DNA from 4 places in the Anoxybacillus sp. LAT27 genome. Region 4 is predicted to be linked to each of the others. Evidence: riboswitches for the same ligand, from Rfam matches in the RefSeq annotation. Region 4 holds a riboswitch; each other region holds the start of a gene.
The links. Region 4 has a riboswitch for cobalamin ahead of LD028_RS17650 (ribonucleoside-diphosphate reductase subunit alpha). Riboswitches for the same ligand answer to the same signal wherever they lie in the genome.

Region 1: it holds a riboswitch for cobalamin, as region 4 does, so the genes downstream of both, LD028_RS03330 (ABC transporter substrate-binding protein) here and LD028_RS17650 (ribonucleoside-diphosphate reductase subunit alpha) in region 4, are expected to answer to the same signal.
Region 2: it holds a riboswitch for cobalamin, as region 4 does, so the genes downstream of both, LD028_RS08390 (5-methyltetrahydropteroyltriglutamate--homocysteine S-methyltransferase) here and LD028_RS17650 (ribonucleoside-diphosphate reductase subunit alpha) in region 4, are expected to answer to the same signal.
Region 3: it holds a riboswitch for cobalamin, as region 4 does, so the genes downstream of both, LD028_RS04705 ((2Fe-2S) ferredoxin domain-containing protein) here and LD028_RS17650 (ribonucleoside-diphosphate reductase subunit alpha) in region 4, are expected to answer to the same signal.

Annotation. Positions count from the first base shown of each region.
Region 1 covers NZ_JAIWYK010000061.1:147,336-151,897, forward strand. Annotated here, with positions in the region: gene LD028_RS03325 (FecCD family ABC transporter permease) at 1-751, opposite strand, end outside; gene LD028_RS03330 (ABC transporter substrate-binding protein) at 717-1,673, opposite strand; cobalamin riboswitch at 1,789-1,980, opposite strand; gene LD028_RS03335 (ATP-binding protein) at 2,048-3,811, opposite strand; gene LD028_RS03340 (response regulator transcription factor) at 3,808-4,524, opposite strand.
Region 2 covers NZ_JAIWYK010000081.1:6,994-11,555, reverse strand. Annotated here, with positions in the region: gene LD028_RS08400 (ABC transporter ATP-binding protein/permease) at 1-1,718, opposite strand, end outside; cobalamin riboswitch at 1,959-2,148, shown strand; partial or broken gene LD028_RS08390 (5-methyltetrahydropteroyltriglutamate--homocysteine S-methyltransferase) at 2,296-2,802, shown strand; gene LD028_RS08385 (acyl-CoA thioesterase) at 2,793-3,242, shown strand; gene glmS (glutamine--fructose-6-phosphate transaminase (isomerizing)) at 3,314-4,562, opposite strand, start outside.
Region 3 covers NZ_JAIWYK010000064.1:43,659-48,220, forward strand. Annotated here, with positions in the region: gene LD028_RS04695 (glycoside hydrolase family 31 protein) at 1-1,077, shown strand, start outside; gene LD028_RS04700 (LacI family DNA-binding transcriptional regulator) at 1,095-2,129, shown strand; cobalamin riboswitch at 2,213-2,394, shown strand; gene LD028_RS04705 ((2Fe-2S) ferredoxin domain-containing protein) at 2,540-2,902, shown strand; gene LD028_RS04710 (energy-coupling factor ABC transporter permease) at 2,899-3,651, shown strand; gene LD028_RS04715 (energy-coupling factor ABC transporter substrate-binding protein) at 3,648-3,917, shown strand; gene LD028_RS04720 (energy-coupling factor transporter transmembrane component T family protein) at 3,910-4,562, shown strand, end outside.
Region 4 covers NZ_JAIWYK010000445.1:423,487-428,048, forward strand. Annotated here, with positions in the region: gene LD028_RS17640 (cytochrome ubiquinol oxidase subunit I) at 1-566, shown strand, start outside; gene LD028_RS17645 (cytochrome d ubiquinol oxidase subunit II) at 578-1,618, shown strand; cobalamin riboswitch at 1,712-1,914, shown strand; gene LD028_RS17650 (ribonucleoside-diphosphate reductase subunit alpha) at 2,025-4,304, shown strand; gene LD028_RS17655 (flavodoxin domain-containing protein) at 4,316-4,562, shown strand, end outside.

The sequences.
Region 1 (4,562 bases), on a different contig from region 4:
TCCATAACTTTTTTCGCAACACATGTACGCCAATGTTTGCTGCTGTTCGCTCGCCAAATGAAAAAGCGTTTAACTCGCGAATATGTGTAAATAAGCCGAGAGAACCGATGATAAAAAACGGTACAAATAAAGAAACATATGACCAACCGCGCATCGCGACGCTTCCCATGAGCCAGCTAATGACTTGACGCAATTCCTCACCACTAAGGGCAACCATAAGTGAAATAACCGAGCCGAAAAACGCATTCATGATAATGCCGATTAAAACGATCGTTTCAATTCCCATATTGCGTTCTGCAAGTCGAGCAAATAATAAAACAAACAATAATGTCACGAGCGCACACATAATGCTCACGATAGGTAACGTAAAGCGTCCGAGAAACGACAAATGAAGTTGAAAAAAGAAGACGAGTACCGCTCCGACAGCAGCGCCAGATGATACTCCAATCGTATACGGATCAGCTAAAACGTTTTTTAAAAGCCCTTGGAACGCTACACCAGCAAGTGCTAAAGACGCCCCAATCAAAAAGGCGAGCACCACTCTCGGCATACGAATCGCAATAATAATTTGCGAAATGGTGGCGGGAACGTCCATCGGTGTATGAAACAAATGATGCGACAACGTGTCCCATATAGAAGAAAAGGGAATCGATTGTGATCCAATCGATATCCCTAATAATAGTGCAACGATCGCAATGATGGATGCAGTCATATAGTTATTTAAAAATGTCTGGATAAACGACTTTGGCAATTTCTTCGACCCCTTCAGCTAAACGTGGTCCTGGACGAGAAACTAAATCGGAATTAACATCGTATACGCGTTTATTTTTAATTGCAGGAACTTCTTTCCAAGCTGGGCGAGCGAGCACTTGCTCGACAGCGTTCGGTGTATAGTAACCGTACGTCGTAATAATGACGTCTGGATTTAACGCCACCGCATCTTCTTCAGTAAACATCGGCCATCCTTCTTGGTCGCCGGCTGCGTTTTTCGCATGAATGATCGTTAACATCTCATCCATAAAAGTTCCTTTTCCAGCTGTATAAATTTCTGGAGCAGGAGAAACTTCTACCCAAACGGTCGCTTCTTCTTTCACTTCTTTCGCCTTTTCAGCGATGGCATCAATTTTTTGTTTCATTTGTTGTACAACATCTGTCGCTTCTTTCACTTTTCCTGTCGCTTTTCCGATGAGTTCAATCGATGCATATACGTCGTTGAGCGACGTTGCGTTTGGTACAACAACAACTGTAATGCCTGCATCTTTTAATTGCTTTAATCCTTCTTCAGAGTTATGAGCACTCGATGCATGCGCAAGCACAACGTCTGGTTGAAGCGAAATAATTTTTTCTACATTAAACTCCATACCACCAATTTTTTCTTTGTTTTTCACATCTTCTGGATAGTTATCAAAGTCGCTGACACCAACAATTTTGTCACCAAGTCCTAATGCGTACGCAATTTCTGTATTACTCGGAATAAGCGAAACAATTTTTTTCGGTTCTTTTTCAATCGTGACATCACCAACCGCATCTTTTATGGTGACTGGAAATGCGGCTTGTTCCGTTTTCGCTTCTTGCTTCGTCTCTTTTGCTGGCTCTGCGTTATTGTTGCATGCCGCTAATCCGAGCGTCAACAAAAGCGCAAGAAGCCATACGTAATGTTTCCATTTCATCATTTTTCCCCCTTTTTTATGTATAAAAATAAAAAGCTCACCCCAAACGGAATGAGCTGGAAACAACAAAAGATAATTACTCCTCTTGTCGTTTCGTCGTCTCACTCCCCGAAGACGCGAATGACGAAGCAAAAAGGCAGGTCTACTGACTTATGCGTCATCCTACTTTGAAGCCTTCCCGTACAAATTGTACAGTGGCACGTTTCATTTCGTCAGCATTTACAGTTGCGGGGACAGTTCTGGACTTGCACCAGATTCCCTATTAAGTCTACTAGGTTGCCCGTTCGACACCTTTTTGCAACGGACATATGTAATTGTCGAACAATTTTTACGTTTCTATCATAGCGAAAAATATCGTTAATAGCAACAAGTTTTTTCTATTTTAATGGCAATGTAAATGTAAATGTCGTCCCTTCTCCGAGTTTGCTATGAACAGTAATTGTTCCTTTATGCGCTTCGACGATGTTTTTCGCAATCGCAAGACCTAATCCTGTACCCGATCGGCCGCGCGTACGTGCTTTATCCGCTTTATAAAAACGTTCAAACACAAACGGTAAGTCTTCTTCTGGAATGCCCGAACCAGAATCTTGTACAGAAATGCGTACTCTTTCTTCATCCCCATCGACAATGACGCGCACTTCTCCGCCTTCACCTGTGTGACGAAGAGCGTTATCAATTAAGTTCGTCAACACTTGTTCAATGCGATCAGGATCAAACGAAACGATACGTTCATCGTTCATATCTACAAATAAACGAACGCCTTTTTCTTTCGCTAACGCTTGAAACTTATGAATAATGCGCTCTATATATGGTTTGAGCGGTACTTGTTCGTGATGAAGCGTTAAATGACCCGCTTCCATGCGCGCTAAATCAAGCAAATCATTAACGAGACGACCCATGCGCAACGATTCATCATAAATGACTTTTGCTAGCTCTTTTTTCTCTTCATCTGTTGCCGCAATATCATCGACGATCGCTTCACTATATCCTTGTAACATGGCAATCGGCGTACGTAATTCATGAGAAACATTGGCGATAAAATCTTTGCGTAACTTATCGAGCCGTCGTTCTTCCGTCATGTCACGAAGCACCGCAACAGCTCCACGAATAACTTTACCATTGTATAGCGGCGTCATGACAATGACCCAATTGCGACCTTGTAAAGCGATTTCGGCAGCTTGTTCCTTTTCTTCCGTTACCGCTTTTTTGAACAATTCATTTACTTGCGGAGGAAGGGGTAATAAATCGTCGCGCTGCCCTTGTTCGTAGTACCATGCTTGTAAAAATCGGTCGGCAGGTGGGTTTGTAATAAGCACTTCGCCATTTCGATTGAGCGTAATGACGCCATCCGCCATGCTGCTTAAAATGCTTGCCAATTGCTCTTTTTCTTGGTTTAACGCATTAATGTGAAATTGCAGTTGCCGTCCCATTTGATTAAATGCCATTGCCAGTTCCCCGATTTCATCATGAGTAACAATCGGCACTTTTGAGTCAAACTTTCCACGGGCAATTTCAAATGCCACTTGTCTCATTTTTCGGAGCGGAGCTGTAATGCGTGTGGACAAGAAAAAGGCGAATACCGTCGTTAAAACAATCGCAATAAATGCTGCAAGAAAAATAAATTTCGTCGTTTGTTTTGTCGTTTCTTCCACCGCTTTCAACGATTGATACACGAATACAGCACCGTTTCCATCAGATATATGAAGCGGGACACCGACAATAAACAGCTCGTTATATTCATTGTTTCGCATCGTTTGATTTGGCATTAATGTTCGTTTCACTACCTTTTTTCCATCAAAAACGCGCGATAACTGTTGATCTTGTTGTACAAATGAAAGCGGCAAGTCGGCAAGCTTCTCATTCGGCGAATACCAATAATGGCGATCGTCGATAATAATCATGAGCTTCGATACGTCATCAACCATCGTCCACGCAATCGAGCGTGCAAATTGTTCATCATGTTCTGCCACGACACGCGCCACTTTCATTGCTTGTTGGGTCAGCTGATCTCCTGTCTTTTCTAAATAATATTTTTCAAAAAAACCGAGTAACAAAACCGTTAAAATAAAAAGAACAAAAGCAACGAGCAACAAAATCGTCAGCCATAGCTTACCAACGACACTACGCCATAGCGCCATCATTCATTCACGACCTCAAATTTATACCCGACACCCCAAACGGTGACGATCATTTTCGCTGCAGCTGGCGACACTTTATTTAGTTTTTCACGCAACCGCTTCACGTGCGTATCAACCGTGCGCAAGTCGCCAAAAAATTCATAATGCCACACTTCTTTTAACAACTGCTCGCGATCAAACACTTTATCTGGCGATTTCGCTAAAAAGTGAAGCAGCTCATACTCTTTCGGAGTTAAACTGACTTCATGTCCATCCGCTGTCACACGATGTGCATCATGATCAATCGTTAAGTGTGGAAAAACAAGCACATCCCTCGCAGTCGTATCCGTCGGTACATATGGAGAGTTGGCTGTGCGACGAAGCAACGCTTTCACACGAAGCACGACTTCACGTGGACTGAACGGCTTGACGATATAATCGTCCGTTCCTGCTTCAAATCCTTGCACGCGGTTCGCTTCTTCTCCTTTGGCCGTCAACATAATGACTGGCGTCGCTTTTTTCTCACGCAATTGTTTACATACTTCAATGCCATCTTTTCCTGGTAACATCAAGTCAAGCAAAATCAAGTCATAATCATTTTCAAGCGCTAACGCTAGCGCCTCCTCACCATTTTCCGCCTCATCAATGACGTATTGCTCACGTTCTAAATACATGCGAAGCAAACGGCGAATTCGTTCTTCATCATCAACAACTAAAATTTTAACTTCCTTCTCCATGATGTCATACCTCCTCAATCACTATTGTACAAAACCGC
Region 2 (4,562 bases), on a different contig from region 4:
CCCCCAATAATACCGATCAACATGCCTTCTGTGACAAATATGCGGCGAATATCTGAACGAAATGCACCGAGTGCTTTTAAAATCCCAATCTCTCGAGTTCGTTCTAAAACGCTCACGTATAAGACAATGCCAATCATAATGGATGAAACAATAAGCGATATGCCAGACAACATTCCCAATGCAACACTTGCTAAGGAAACATATTCATTAATTTCATTTTGACTTTCTTCATCCGTCTGTACTTTATACCCCATCTGCTTAATTTTACTTTTTAAATGGTCTATATCATTGATAGATGATGGGATAATAGTGAAGGATAGAGCACCTGTACTATTGCCTATCGATTCTTTCATAATCTTCTGTGACAATCCATAAGAAATTCCTACCGTATCGAGCAAAGGGATAGAATTATTCTTTACCACCCCTACTACCGTCGCACGAACGTTAACCGTCGGATAAATTTCTTTTAAAGACATTAACTGTACAACAAGCGAGACATTTTTTCCAACGGCCTCTGTAGAATCTTTAAACAGTTTTTTGGCTATGCGCTCAGGTAGCACAATTTCATCTCTTTGATCGTCTGGAAACTTTCCTTTTACGATATATTTTTTACCATATATGATCTCAGCATATTTTTTAGGAGCCAAACTCTCAGCTGACGAAGTGGATTTATCTCCTTCTTTCGTTTTAATGCTTATTTGGAATGGGTTGTACGGATATATATCCTTTACTCCTTTGATTTCCCTCAACCGAACGATGTCTTTCTCATTTAAAAGCGCAAACTGTTCATTTGCTACACTTAAAGACGATTTTGCTGTAGCTTCATCTATCGAACTAGATAACTTATCTTTAACTCCGTTTCCTAAAGCCATAATGATAGATAATCCAAAAATGCCAATCGATGCGCCTATAGCAGTTAAAATATTTCTCCATTTTTTATTTTTTATATTTCTAAACGATAGTTTTAAAGTTGTAAGTAAATCTAGTTTTTTTCCCTTACTTGCTACACTATCCTCATACACATCTTCAATTTTTTCCGTATCCAAAGCGTGCTCATCTTCAATGATTTCACCATCCCTCATTCTTATAACCCTATCTGCATATGAAGTTAACTCTTGAGAATGTGTTACAACTAACACGATTTTCCCTTGTTGTGAAATCTTCTTTAGTATTTCCATAATATGTACTGAGTTTTCTGAGTCTAACGCTCCTGTTGGTTCGTCTGCCAATATAATGTCCGGATCATTTGCTAACGCTCTCGCTATGGCTACACGCTGCTTCTGTCCCCCACTCAACTGATTAGGCAAATAATCTAATTTATCGCCTAATCCGACCATATTTAGAAGCTCTATTGCTCTTTCTTTTCTTTCTTCTTTAGATTTTCCTAATAAAATCATGCTCATTTCCACATTTTCTAGAGCGCTTAGATGAGGAATAAGGTTAAAGCTTTGAAACACAAACCCAATCTTTTCTCGTCGTAAGCACGCCCATCGCTTTTCATTGAATTCCCGAACATTGATCGAGTGAAAAATGTATTCCCCATCATCTGCATAGTCTAACCCACCAATAATATTCAATAAAGTAGATTTTCCACACCCCGATTCCCCTAATAAAAAAATCAACTGCCCTTTTTGAAGGTGTAAGGAAACTCCTTTCAATACTTCAATGTTTTCTCTGTTTAATTTGTAGCATTTTTTTATATTCCGAATAGTGATCAATTATTTCCATTCCCTTCAATTCAAAGATTTCCGTTTGAACAACTTATAGTAGTATCGATACCATGTAAAACTATAACAAAAAAATCAACACTTTTTAATATAAATTTACCAATAAAATATGAATATTAACTCAAAATGAAAATATACCCATTTATCATTCTGTCATGCCCCTCACACGAAAAAAACATTTCGGTTGAAAAAAACAAAAAGTTCGTTTATTCTGAATCTTATACAATAACATAATAAGTTCACGCAACAGGTGGTTCACACATGCTGTGAATCTTAAAAGGGAAGTTTGGTGAAAATCCAACACGGTCGCGCCACTGTGATGCAGAGCTGTTTATCACAATCCACTGTTTCATTTGAAATGGGAAGGAGATAAACAGCGATGAAGCTAAGTCAGGAGACCTGCCTGTTGTATGCACTTACGACCTACGCGTCATAGGGAGGAGTGAGGACATATGATCTTGAGGCACTTCATGTATCTCAATACAAGCTAGCTATGCCCTCCTTCTGTTTGGAAGAGGGTTTTTTTTCTTGATTGGGATATAAATAACTGGAGGTGCTTAACTTGTTCATTCGTAGTTCAAATGTAGGATATCCGCGCATTGGTGAAAAAAGAGAATGGAAAAAAGCATTAGAATCTTTTTGGAATGGGCAAATAAACAAAGAGCAATTCGCAAAAACAGAGAAAACGCAAATTCATACACATATGTGCTATTCACAGTTTGAACATATGATGCATATCATTGATGAGCTTGATGCGGATGTCATTTCCATTGAATCGTCACGAAGCCACGGTGAACTTGTTTCATCATTTGAAACATATGAGTACCAAAAGGAAATTGGCTTAGGGGTGTATGACATTCATAGTCCGCGCATTCCGACAAAAGAAGAAATAAGTGAGCAAATCGAACGGGCACTTCGGGTTCTTCGTCCAGAACAATTTTGGGTCAATCCCGATTGTGGATTAAAAACGCGAAAAGAAAAAGAAGCAATTGCCGCACTCAAAGTGATGGTGGAAGCCGCACACGAATACCGGGAGCGACTTTTGGCTTACGGAGGGATGAAGTCATGGAAGTGAGCGTCGAGCAGTCGAAAACGATTCAAACACGGCTCGTATTACCTTCTGATACGAACCATCTCGGCACGATTTTTGGTGGTACCGTTTTAGCTTATATTGATGAAATTGCGGCAATATCCGCCATGCGCCATGCACGAAAAGCCGTCGTCACCGTTTCGATCGACAAAGTTGACTTTATTTCTTCTGCGAAAGTAGGCGATATTTTAAAGCTTGAAGCATTCGTCTACTCGACCGGACGCACATCCATGAAAGTATTCGTCAAAGTCGAAACAGAAGATTTATTTACAGGAGAACATCACTTAACAACCACATGCTTTTTAACAATGGTCGCCATCGATCAAAACAAAAAACCGACGCCTGTTCCAAAAGTCATCATTCGTGAACAGGAGGAACAAATCGTACAACTGTATCAGCAAAACAAACGAAACAACAAGGCATAAATATTTACACGAAAAAACACACGTCCGATTACATACATCGTGACGTGTGTTTTTATCATTTCTTCTAATTTTTACTCCACCGTTACCGACTTCGCCAAGTTGCGTGGTTTGTCGACATCGCAGCCGCGGTGTAATGCCGCATAGTAAGCAATCAATTGCAATGGCACGACAGACGCAAGCGGTGTGAGCATCGGATGAACGGCTGGAATGACGAAACGGTCGTCCTCCATGTCTAATCCTTTCATTGAGATAATGCACGGATTAGCGCCGCGAGCGACCACTTCTTTGACGTTTCCGCGAATGCTTAAGTTCACATGTTCTTGTGTCGCTAGGGCAATGACTGGTGTGCCATTTTCAATTAAAGCGATCGTACCGTGCTTCAATTCTCCACCTGCAAAGCCTTCTGCTTGAATGTAAGAAATTTCTTTTAGCTTTAATGCCCCTTCTAATACGACATAATAGTCAACCGCGCGACCGATAAAGAAGCAGTTGCGTGTTGTCGCTAAATATTCGCGTGCAATTTGTTCCATTTCATGTTTTGCGTCGCAAAGTGTCTCCATCGCATTGGCGACAATGCCGAGTTCTTTTGTGACGTCAACATCTAGCGCGATGCCTTTTGCTTTCGCAGCGACCGCCGCTAACATCGCAAGCACCGCAATTTGTGCTGTATATGCTTTCGTTGATGCAACAGCGATTTCCGGTCCAGCATGAAGAAGAAGCGTATAATCTGCTTCACGCGATAATGTTGAACCCGGTACGTTCGTAATCGTTAACGATTTATGGCCAAGCTCTTTCGTGCGTACAAGCACCGCACGGCTGTCCGCTGTTTCTCCGCTTTGTGAAATGAAAATAAATAACGGTTTTTCTGATAAAAGCGGCATGTTGTACGAAAATTCGCTTGCGATATGCACTTCGACAGGGATTTTCGCCCAGTTTTCAATCAATTGTTTGCCGACTAAACCAGCATGATAGCTCGTGCCGCATGCGACAATATATAAACGATCGGCTTCATTCACTGCTTGCACGATATCTTCATCAATCGCTAACTCGCCTTGTTCATTGCGATATTTTTCAATTAAACGACGAATGACAAGCGGTTGTTCGTCAATTTCTTTTAACATGTAGTAAGAATACGTTCCTTTTTCAATGTCGCTTGCATCTAATTCCGCTACATACGGTGCACGCTCTACGACTTCACCATTTAACTTTTTAATTGTCACATGTTCTTTTGTGACAATGACGATTTCTTTATCCATTAACTCAACATATCGATTTGTCACTTGTAACATCGCTAATGCATCGCTTGCGACGACATTAAAT
Region 3 (4,562 bases), on a different contig from region 4:
GATGAACAAGTCGTTCATGACGGATGGAAAACGCATCGCCAAGTGCATAACATATACGGAATGATGATGACCGAGGCGACATATTGTGCGTTGAAAAAACAGTTGAAAGGAAAACGTCCGTTTGTATTGACACGCGCAGGCTTTTCCGGCATTCATCGCTACGCAGCGGTATGGACGGGAGATAATCGAAGCTTTTGGGAGCACCTTGAACTGTCGATACCGATGTGTTTGAATTTAGGATTATCGGCTGTTGCGTTTTGCGGGGCAGATGTTGGTGGCTTTGCGCATCATGCGAACGGGGAGTTGCTTGCGCGATGGACGCAAGTCGGTGCGTTTTTCCCATATTTCCGCAATCATTGTGCGATCGGTTTTGCGCGGCAAGAACCGTGGGCGTTTGGGGAAGGATATGAACAAATCATAAAACGGTATATTGACTTGCGGTACGAATGGTTACCGCACTTCTACTCGTTATATGTGGAAGCGCATCAAACAGGTGTGCCGATGATGCGCCCGCTTATGATGGAATATCCGAACGATCGCGAAACGTGGAATATTTCGGATCAGTTTATGGTTGGCGAGCAAGTGATGATTGCACCGATCATCCGTCCATATACAACGCATCGCATCGTTTATTTTCCAGAAGGACGCTGGGTTGATTATTGGACGAAAGAAGTGTTTGAAGGCAGTCAGCGATATATTGTCGAAGCACCGCTTGATCGTTTGCCAATATACGTAAAAGAAGGGGCGATGATTGCCCACGCCGAAGCGAAGCCATCTACGATGATTGTGGATGAACAGTTGACGTTATATGTGTATACAATGAAAAAAGGAACATCGACATATACGATTTATGATGATGATGGTGAGACGTTTGCATATGAAAAAGGAGAATATGTCCGCATGCGTATTCGCGCGACGTTTTCGGACGATGCGGTTCATTTTGAGATAGAACGAGAAGGTGCGTACAAACCACCTTGGCAATTGCGTGTCGCATTTGTTGGCGATGTACCGTCTACAATTGTTGTTAATGGAGAAAAACGTATCATCGATGAGGCGACAAACACGTTTGTTTTGTAAGAGATGGGGGATTTTTTATGACAGTAACGATTAAAGATGTAGCGAAGCGCGCGAATGTGGCGCCATCGACCGTTTCACGCGTCATCGCCGATAGCCCGCGCATTAGTGAAAAAACGAAGAAGAAAGTGCGCGAGGCGATGAAAGAGCTTGGCTATCATCCGAATTTTATCGCGCGCAGTTTAGCAAACAAATCGACGCAAGTAATCGGGCTCGTCATGCCAAGTTCGGCCGATAAAGCGTTTCAAAATCCGTTTTTCCCGGAAGTCATTCGCGGCATTAGTAAAGCGGTGCATGATCGGCAATATGCGTTACAGTTATCGACAGGGGAAACGGAAGCGGAAATTTATGATGGCGTCGTGCATATGGTGCAAGGAAAGCGCGTTGATGGTGTCATTTTGCTTTATTCGCGTGCGAACGATAAAATTATGGCGTATTTACAAAAAGAAGATGTGCCGTTCGTTGTCATTGGGAAACCGCATAAAAAAGCGGAAGAAATTACCCACGTTGATAACGATAACGTACGGGCGGCACGTGAGGCAACGGAATATTTAATTGAACTCGGTCATGAGCGCATCGCATTTGTCGGTGGAAACGTCAATCTCATTGTGACGATGGATCGTCTGCGCGGTTATGAAAAAGCGCTCAAATCGGCAGGGCTTGCATATCGAAAAGACTACATTGTACACGAGGAATTTTTAAAAGAAGGCGGACAAGAAGCGATGAAAGAGCTGCTTTCACTTGCTGAACCGCCAACCGCGCTCGTTGTCGCCGACGATTTAATGGCGCTTGGAGTATTAAATACGCTTGCGGAAATGGGCTTAAGCGTGCCGGGAGATGTGTCGATCGTCAGCTTTAACAACGTACTTTTATCGGAAATTTCTCGTCCGCCGCTCACGTCGGTAGACATTAACATTTTTCAACTCGGCTTTGAAGCGGCAAGAAATTTAATACAACAAATTGAAAATCCGAACGAGCCAATTAAACGAATTATTATCCCACATACGCTCGTGAAACGATTTTCGTGCGATTACTACAAAGCGCCTTCTCAATAGAGGGCGCTTTTTTTGTAAATGGACTAGGCGAGAAGAAAAAAATGGTGTATTATATTCTTAACATTCATGCTCTTTGAAAAACAATATACGATAAGCAAGTACGGTGCATACGTCTGTATGCTTAAAAGGGAAGAACGGTGCAAAGCCGTCGCGGTACCCGCCACTGTGATGGGGAGTTTTGTTGCAGGATGCCACTGATTTTTAGGGAAGGCGCAACGAAATGATGAACCTAAGCCAGGAGACCTGCCTGCTTGCGATACGTCGGCTGCCTACGGGAATATAGGTAGACGTGCGGGAACGATGGACGTTATATATGCTTAGTGACGTATGCTCTATTTTTTGAATCTTTCGTTTTTTCTGCACCTCTGCCTAGGGGTGCTTTTTTATTTTGAAAAAAAGGAGTGACATATATGGCAACGTGGAATTTACAAGGAACGAAACATCATGTGTTGATTTGTAACGGAGGAAGTTGTATGCGGAAAGGGGGAGAGGAGGTAACGCAGGCGATTCGTGATGAGATTGACAAACTGCAACTACATACCCACGTCCATACGACGCGGACGAGGTGCAACGGGCGCTGTGAAGATGCATGTGTTGTCATCGTGTATCCAGAAGGAATTTGGTACCGCACGATTGATGAGCAAGTCGGTAGGGATATTGTACGAAAACATGTAAAAGATGGCGAAGTATTGCTTGATTATGTGACGTACACATACGATGGAGGGTTTGTCATACCTGAACATAGCGTTGCGACAAGGGGGAAGGAAAAGTGAAGAAACCGTTGTTTTTTTTCGCTAGTGCGTGCGTAACCATCTATATTTTATTTGCGCTTTCGCCTTCTGTATATGCGATGCACATTATGGAAGGATTTTTGCCTTGGCAGTGGGCGCTCGTTTGGTGGCTGTTATTTTTACCGTTTTTCTTGATCGGTATGCGCAACGTTGCGCGTTTGATGAGGCAAAGGCCCGAAGTAAAGTTATTGCTTGCTTTAGCTACGGCATTTACATTTGTTCTTTCTGCGTTAAAAATCCCGTCTGTTACAGGAAGTAGCTCTCATCCGACTGGGACAGGTCTTGGTGCACTTTTATTCGGACCGTTCGTGATGACGGTCATTGGTACGGCGGTGCTATTGTTTCAAGCGCTTTTACTTGCGCATGGCGGAGTGACAACACTTGGTGCGAATGCGTTTTCCATGGCTGTCGTCGGACCGCTCGTTGCGTACGTACTGTTTTCTTTGTGTAAAAAGTTCGGCGTATGTACGCGCGTTTCCGTTTTCCTTGCGGCGATGATGGCCGATTTAGCTACGTATGTAATGACGTCAATTCAGCTTGCACTTGCGTTTCCTGATGCGACGAGTGGGGTATGGGGGGCATTTTTAAAGTTCGCTTCGATTTTTGCAGTGACGCAAATACCGCTTGCGATTACGGAAGGACTTCTTACCGTTGTTGTATGGAACTTTTTACATACGCACTCGAAGCGGGAGTTAACGATATTGGAACAGAAAGGAGCGACTATTGAATGAACAATCGCATATTGCTTCTCGTTGCTGCACTATTCATTGTGCTACCGCTATTTGTTGTGAAAAATACAGAGTTTGCTGGAGCTGATACGCTTGCGGAAGAAATGATTCAACAAATTGCGCCGCATTATAAACCGTGGTTTGATGTTGTATTTGAGCCCCCAGGCGGAGAAGTAGAGACGTTGTTATTTTCACTACAAGCCGCGCTTGGTGCTGGAGTGATTGGATATATTATCGGGCTGTACAAAGGGCGAAAGCGAAATGGTTAGTTGGCTTGACGAATGGGCGTATCGAAATCAACTGGCTAAAGTGAATGTCACATTTAAACTCATACTTACTTGCACACTGCTTATTGGGACGATTTTTGGAACGAATATGACTCGTTGTATCATTATCGTCTTGTTATTCATTTGGCTTCTTTATCGTGCCCGTTTGCCATGGTATGTTTGCGTTCGCTTTTTTGTCATCATGTCCCTTCTTGTTATTGGGAGCTGTGTTCCTCTTCTTTTTGCGATTGATCGTAACGTTCATTTTGTGGGCGAAAATGTGGGGCAAGTGGCAACGATTTGTTTACGCGCATTATCAAGTTCTTTTACGCTTTTTTCTCTTGCCATCACAACACCGTTTTTTCGCATTGCTTATGCATTAAGTAAATGGCGTGTTCCTCAAGCGTTCATTGAGCTATTAGTATTGACGTATCGCTTCATTTTCGTGTTAGAGAAAGCGGCGACGCATTTGTTTATGACGGTAAAAATAAAAAATGGGAAACGAAATTGGAGACTTGCATCGCTTGCGATTGCACAACTGCTTCGCCAAACGATACGCGATTACGAGGCGATGATTATTACGCAAGAGGCGCGCAACGTATCATCTGTTATCCCTATTTGTGCTGACGAACAATTGCCTCGAAAGTA
Region 4 (4,562 bases):
CTGCTGAAGGATTGTTTGAAACGCAGTCACACGCTCCACTCGTTATCGGTGGTTTTACAGATCGCGAAACACAAACAGTAAAATGGGGAATTGAAATTCCGTGGTTACTTAGCTTTTTAGCTGGTAATCGCTTCGATACCGTCGTTGTCGGGTTAAATGATTTTCCAGAAGAATGGTGGCCCCCTCTATTCGTCCATACACTTTTTAACGCCATGGTCGGAATTGGCATGTTTCTTCTCCTACTTTCAACTGTCGGGTTCATTTGGCATCGCATAAAGAAACAACATACATTTCCAAACTGGTTTATGCGAACAGTTGTTACTGCTGGGCCGCTCGCTCTTCTCGGCATTGAATTTGGCTGGATTTTTGCTTGCACAGGCAGACAACCATGGGTCATTTATCGCATGATGACAACGGCAGAAGCTGTAACACAATCAACAAATTTAGGAACACTTTTTCTTTTATTTACGTCCATTTACGTATTTTTACTCATCGCCGTCGTGCTCGTCTTGCGATCGTATTTTCGCCGCCATCCGATTGAACAACAGTTGTCTATAAACATATAGAAAGGAGCAAGATGATGACAGATGAATTAATTGCGATTTCAATTTTATGGGGATTTATTTTTATTTACGCCGTCATGGCGACGATGGACTTCGGAGCAGGTTTTTGGTCGATGGTATATATGAATCGTCCACAAACAAAAGCAACGAAAATCGCAAATCGATATTTATCGCCAACATGGGAAGTAACGAACGTCTTTATCGTCGCGATCGTCGTAGCGCTCGTTAGCTTTTTTCCTGGGGCGACGTTTATACTTGGAACGATCTTGCTTATCCCTGGTAGTATTATTTTACTTTTGCTTACCGTTCGTAGTGCATTTCTCGTTTTTTCGCACGTTGCCCCTAAATATGAAAAAGTGCTCATTTACATTTCAGGCATAAGCGGTTTGCTTATTCCAGCATTTTTAATTAGCGTCTTGCCCATTACACATGGGTCTTTCGTTGAAACAATGAATGGTGTCAGTCGTCTTCGGCTCGATCGTCTGTTTACAAGCCCACATGAGTATGCGTTTATTGCCTTTGCGATTACAAGCACGCTTTTTCTTTCTTCGCTTTTATTAGCGGATTACTCAAATGAAGCGAATGAAGCGGAGGCATATGCGATCTATCGTCGCGATGCGCTTATTATAGGACCATTCGCCCTTCTCTCCTCGATGTTGATTATGATTACGATGCGAAATGAAGCACGGTGGCTATACGATGGAATGATGTCTCATTGGCCATGGCTTGTCGTTTCCGTCATATTGTTCCTTTTAGCTGGCGGGGCGCTTTTTCTTCCCCCATGGAAAAAGAAACATGGACGCGGAATACCGCGTCTTGCGGTGGTTGCGATCGTTTTGCAATATTTTTGTGCGAGCTATGCATATGGGAAAGCTCATTTACCGTATATGATTTATCCGAATGTAACCATTGAGTCGGGATTTACACACCCGAATACGTTTCGTGCCTTATTTTTGACGTATATCGTTGGTTTTGCAATTTTATTTCCAGGATTCATTTATTTTTGGCGGCTGTTTATGAAAGATCGACGCTATGTAGCAAAGGATGAAAAATAATGATTGCAAATGTTGAGATTTTTCGTTATAGTTTTAAACGTAAACCTTTTTCACACAATATATTGTGATGATAAACAAGATAATAACTATATATTGAAACCGACAAGTGAAGGTGTCCAAACGGACTTAATAGGGAATCTGGTGCGAATCCAGAACTGTCCCCGCAACTGTGTGCGCAGACGAAATGGAAACAACACCACTGTATATGTCAGCTGTTTTATGGCGCATATATGGGAAGGAATCCAAAGTAGGAAGAAGCGCAAGTCAGGAGACCTGCCTTCCTTGTATCGTTTCATATTCTTCGGGGATTGAGAAGATGAAACGATGGTAAAAGCATGCCTTTTTCCATCGTTTCATCCGCTCAACGAGAGCGGATTTTTTTATTTTCTAGGGGAAGGGATGTTATATGGTGTACATAAAACAACAAACAGAAGTAAATGAAGAAACGATCCGCACATTATTGTTTCATATTTTCAAAGATTTTCCACACTTATCAAGCGAGCGATACATCGAGCGTACGATACGGTCGCTGACGTATACAAAATCATACGATGACATGATGAACAAACTCATTTTAAATGCACTTGACGAAATCACCGTAGAACAACCTGATTGGACGTTTGTCGCAGCACGCCTTTATTTACAACAGCTATACAATGAGGCTGCTATAAATCGGGGTTATGATGTATCCGACACATACCGCTACTTTTATGAGTTACAAACAATGCTCGTTGATCTCGGTATTTACGATCCGTTTGTACTTGAACGATATACGAAAGAAGAACTACAAGAAGCGGGGACATGGATCGATCCGAAAAAAGACGAGCAATTTACATACATCGGATTACGCACACTCGTTGATCGTTATTTAGCGAAAGGATATGACGGAGAAATTTATGAGTTGCCACAAGAACGCTTTTTAACCATTGCTCTTACGCTGATGGTGAATGAGCCAAAAGAAAAACGAATGGAGCTTGTCAAAGAAGCGTATTGGGCGTTATCGAACCAATACATGACGGTCGCTACACCAACGTACGCCAACGCAGGTAAATCTTACGGTCAATTATCGAGTTGTTTCATTGATACAGTCGACGATAGCTTAACCGGCATTTATGAATCAAATACAGACGTCGCGCGTTTATCAAAAGGCGGTGGAGGGATTGGTGTATATTTAGGTAAAATTCGGGCACGCAACTCGGATATTAAAGGATTTAAAGGCGTATCGTCTGGTGTCATCCCATGGATGCGTCAATTAAACAATACCGCTGTATCGGTTGACCAGCTTGGTACGCGACAAGGAAGTATTGCCGTCTATTTAGACGTTTGGCATAAAGACATTTTCTCATTTTTAGACGCGAAACTAAACAACGGCGATGAACGGCAAAAATGCCATGATTTATTTTATGGCGTATGCATCCCTGATTTATTTATGGAACAAGTCGAAAAGCGTGGCGATTGGTATTTATTTGACCCACATGAAGTGAAAAAAGTGATGGGGTGGAAAGATAAAGATGGGAATCCGCTAGGTCTTGAAGATTTTTACGATGAAGAACGAGGGTGTGGTTCGTTCCGCGAAAAATACGAAGAATGTATCAATCACCCAGAGTTAAGTAAAGAACGTGTACCCGCCATTGAAATTATGAAGCGCATTTTAAAATCACAATTAGAAACGGGTACACCTTATATGTTTTATCGCGACGAAGCAAATCGAATGAATCCAAATAAACATGCGGGCATGATTTATTCTAGCAATTTATGTACGGAAATTATGCAAAATATGAGCGCGACTACCGTAACAAAAGAGTATACGCAAGATGGTGAAATTATTATTCATAAAAAGCCAGGCGACTTTGTCGTTTGTAACTTATCTAGCATTCATCTCGCTCGCGCCGTACAAGACGATGTACTCGAACGATTAATTCCGATTCAAGTGCGTATGCTCGATAACGTCATCGACTTAAACGAAAATCGCATTGAAGTGTTGCAAGCGGTGATGACAAATAAAAAATATCGGGCAATCGGTTTAGGTGCATTTTCATGGCATCACTTATTAGCGTTAAAAGGAATCAAGTGGAATAGTGAAGAAAGCGTTGATTTCGCTGACAAGCTATTTGAAAAAATCGCTTATTTAACGATTCGAGCAAGCATGGAATTGGCGAAAGAAAAAGGAGCATATCCGGCGTTTGCAGGTTCTGATTGGCATACAGGGAAATATTTTGACCTTCGCGGTTATCATTCCCACGATGAGTTAGATTGGGATGAGTTAAAAGAGCAAGTGATGAGACATGGAGTGCGGAATGGGTATCTCATGGCGCCTGCGCCAAACGCTTCGACATCCGTTTTAGCAAACGGAACGGCGTCATGCGACCCTGTCTTTAATCGCTTATATTTTGAAGAAAAGAAAAATTATAAAATTCCTGTTACCGTTCCTGATTTAAATGCCAAAACATTTTGGTTTTACGAAAATGCCTATGAAGTGGATCAAAAGATGAGCATTCGTCAAAATGCCGCTAGACAAAAACATGTCGATCAGTCGTTAAGTTTTAATCTTTACGTATACAACACGATTAAAGCGAAAGATCTTTTGGATTTACATTTAACGGCATGGAAAGAACGGTTAAAATCAACGTATTACGTTCGCAGCACTGCCGTAACGATTGAAGAATGCGATGTTTGCTCATCGTAGGAGGATAAAAAATGAACGTGCTTATTTGCTATACATCGAAAACAGGAAATACAAAAGAAGTCGCTCTGTTAATAGAAAAAGCTTTTTACTCATACGGACATGCGGTGAAAACGATCGATATTGAACATATATTTGCGATCGAATCGCTCATTCATGAGGCGCATCTTCTTTTATTCGGTTCATATACATGGGGAAATGGACAACTTCCAGATGAAATGAGGAAGCTACTTCGTTTTCTTATCAAAGAACGAAATCTTC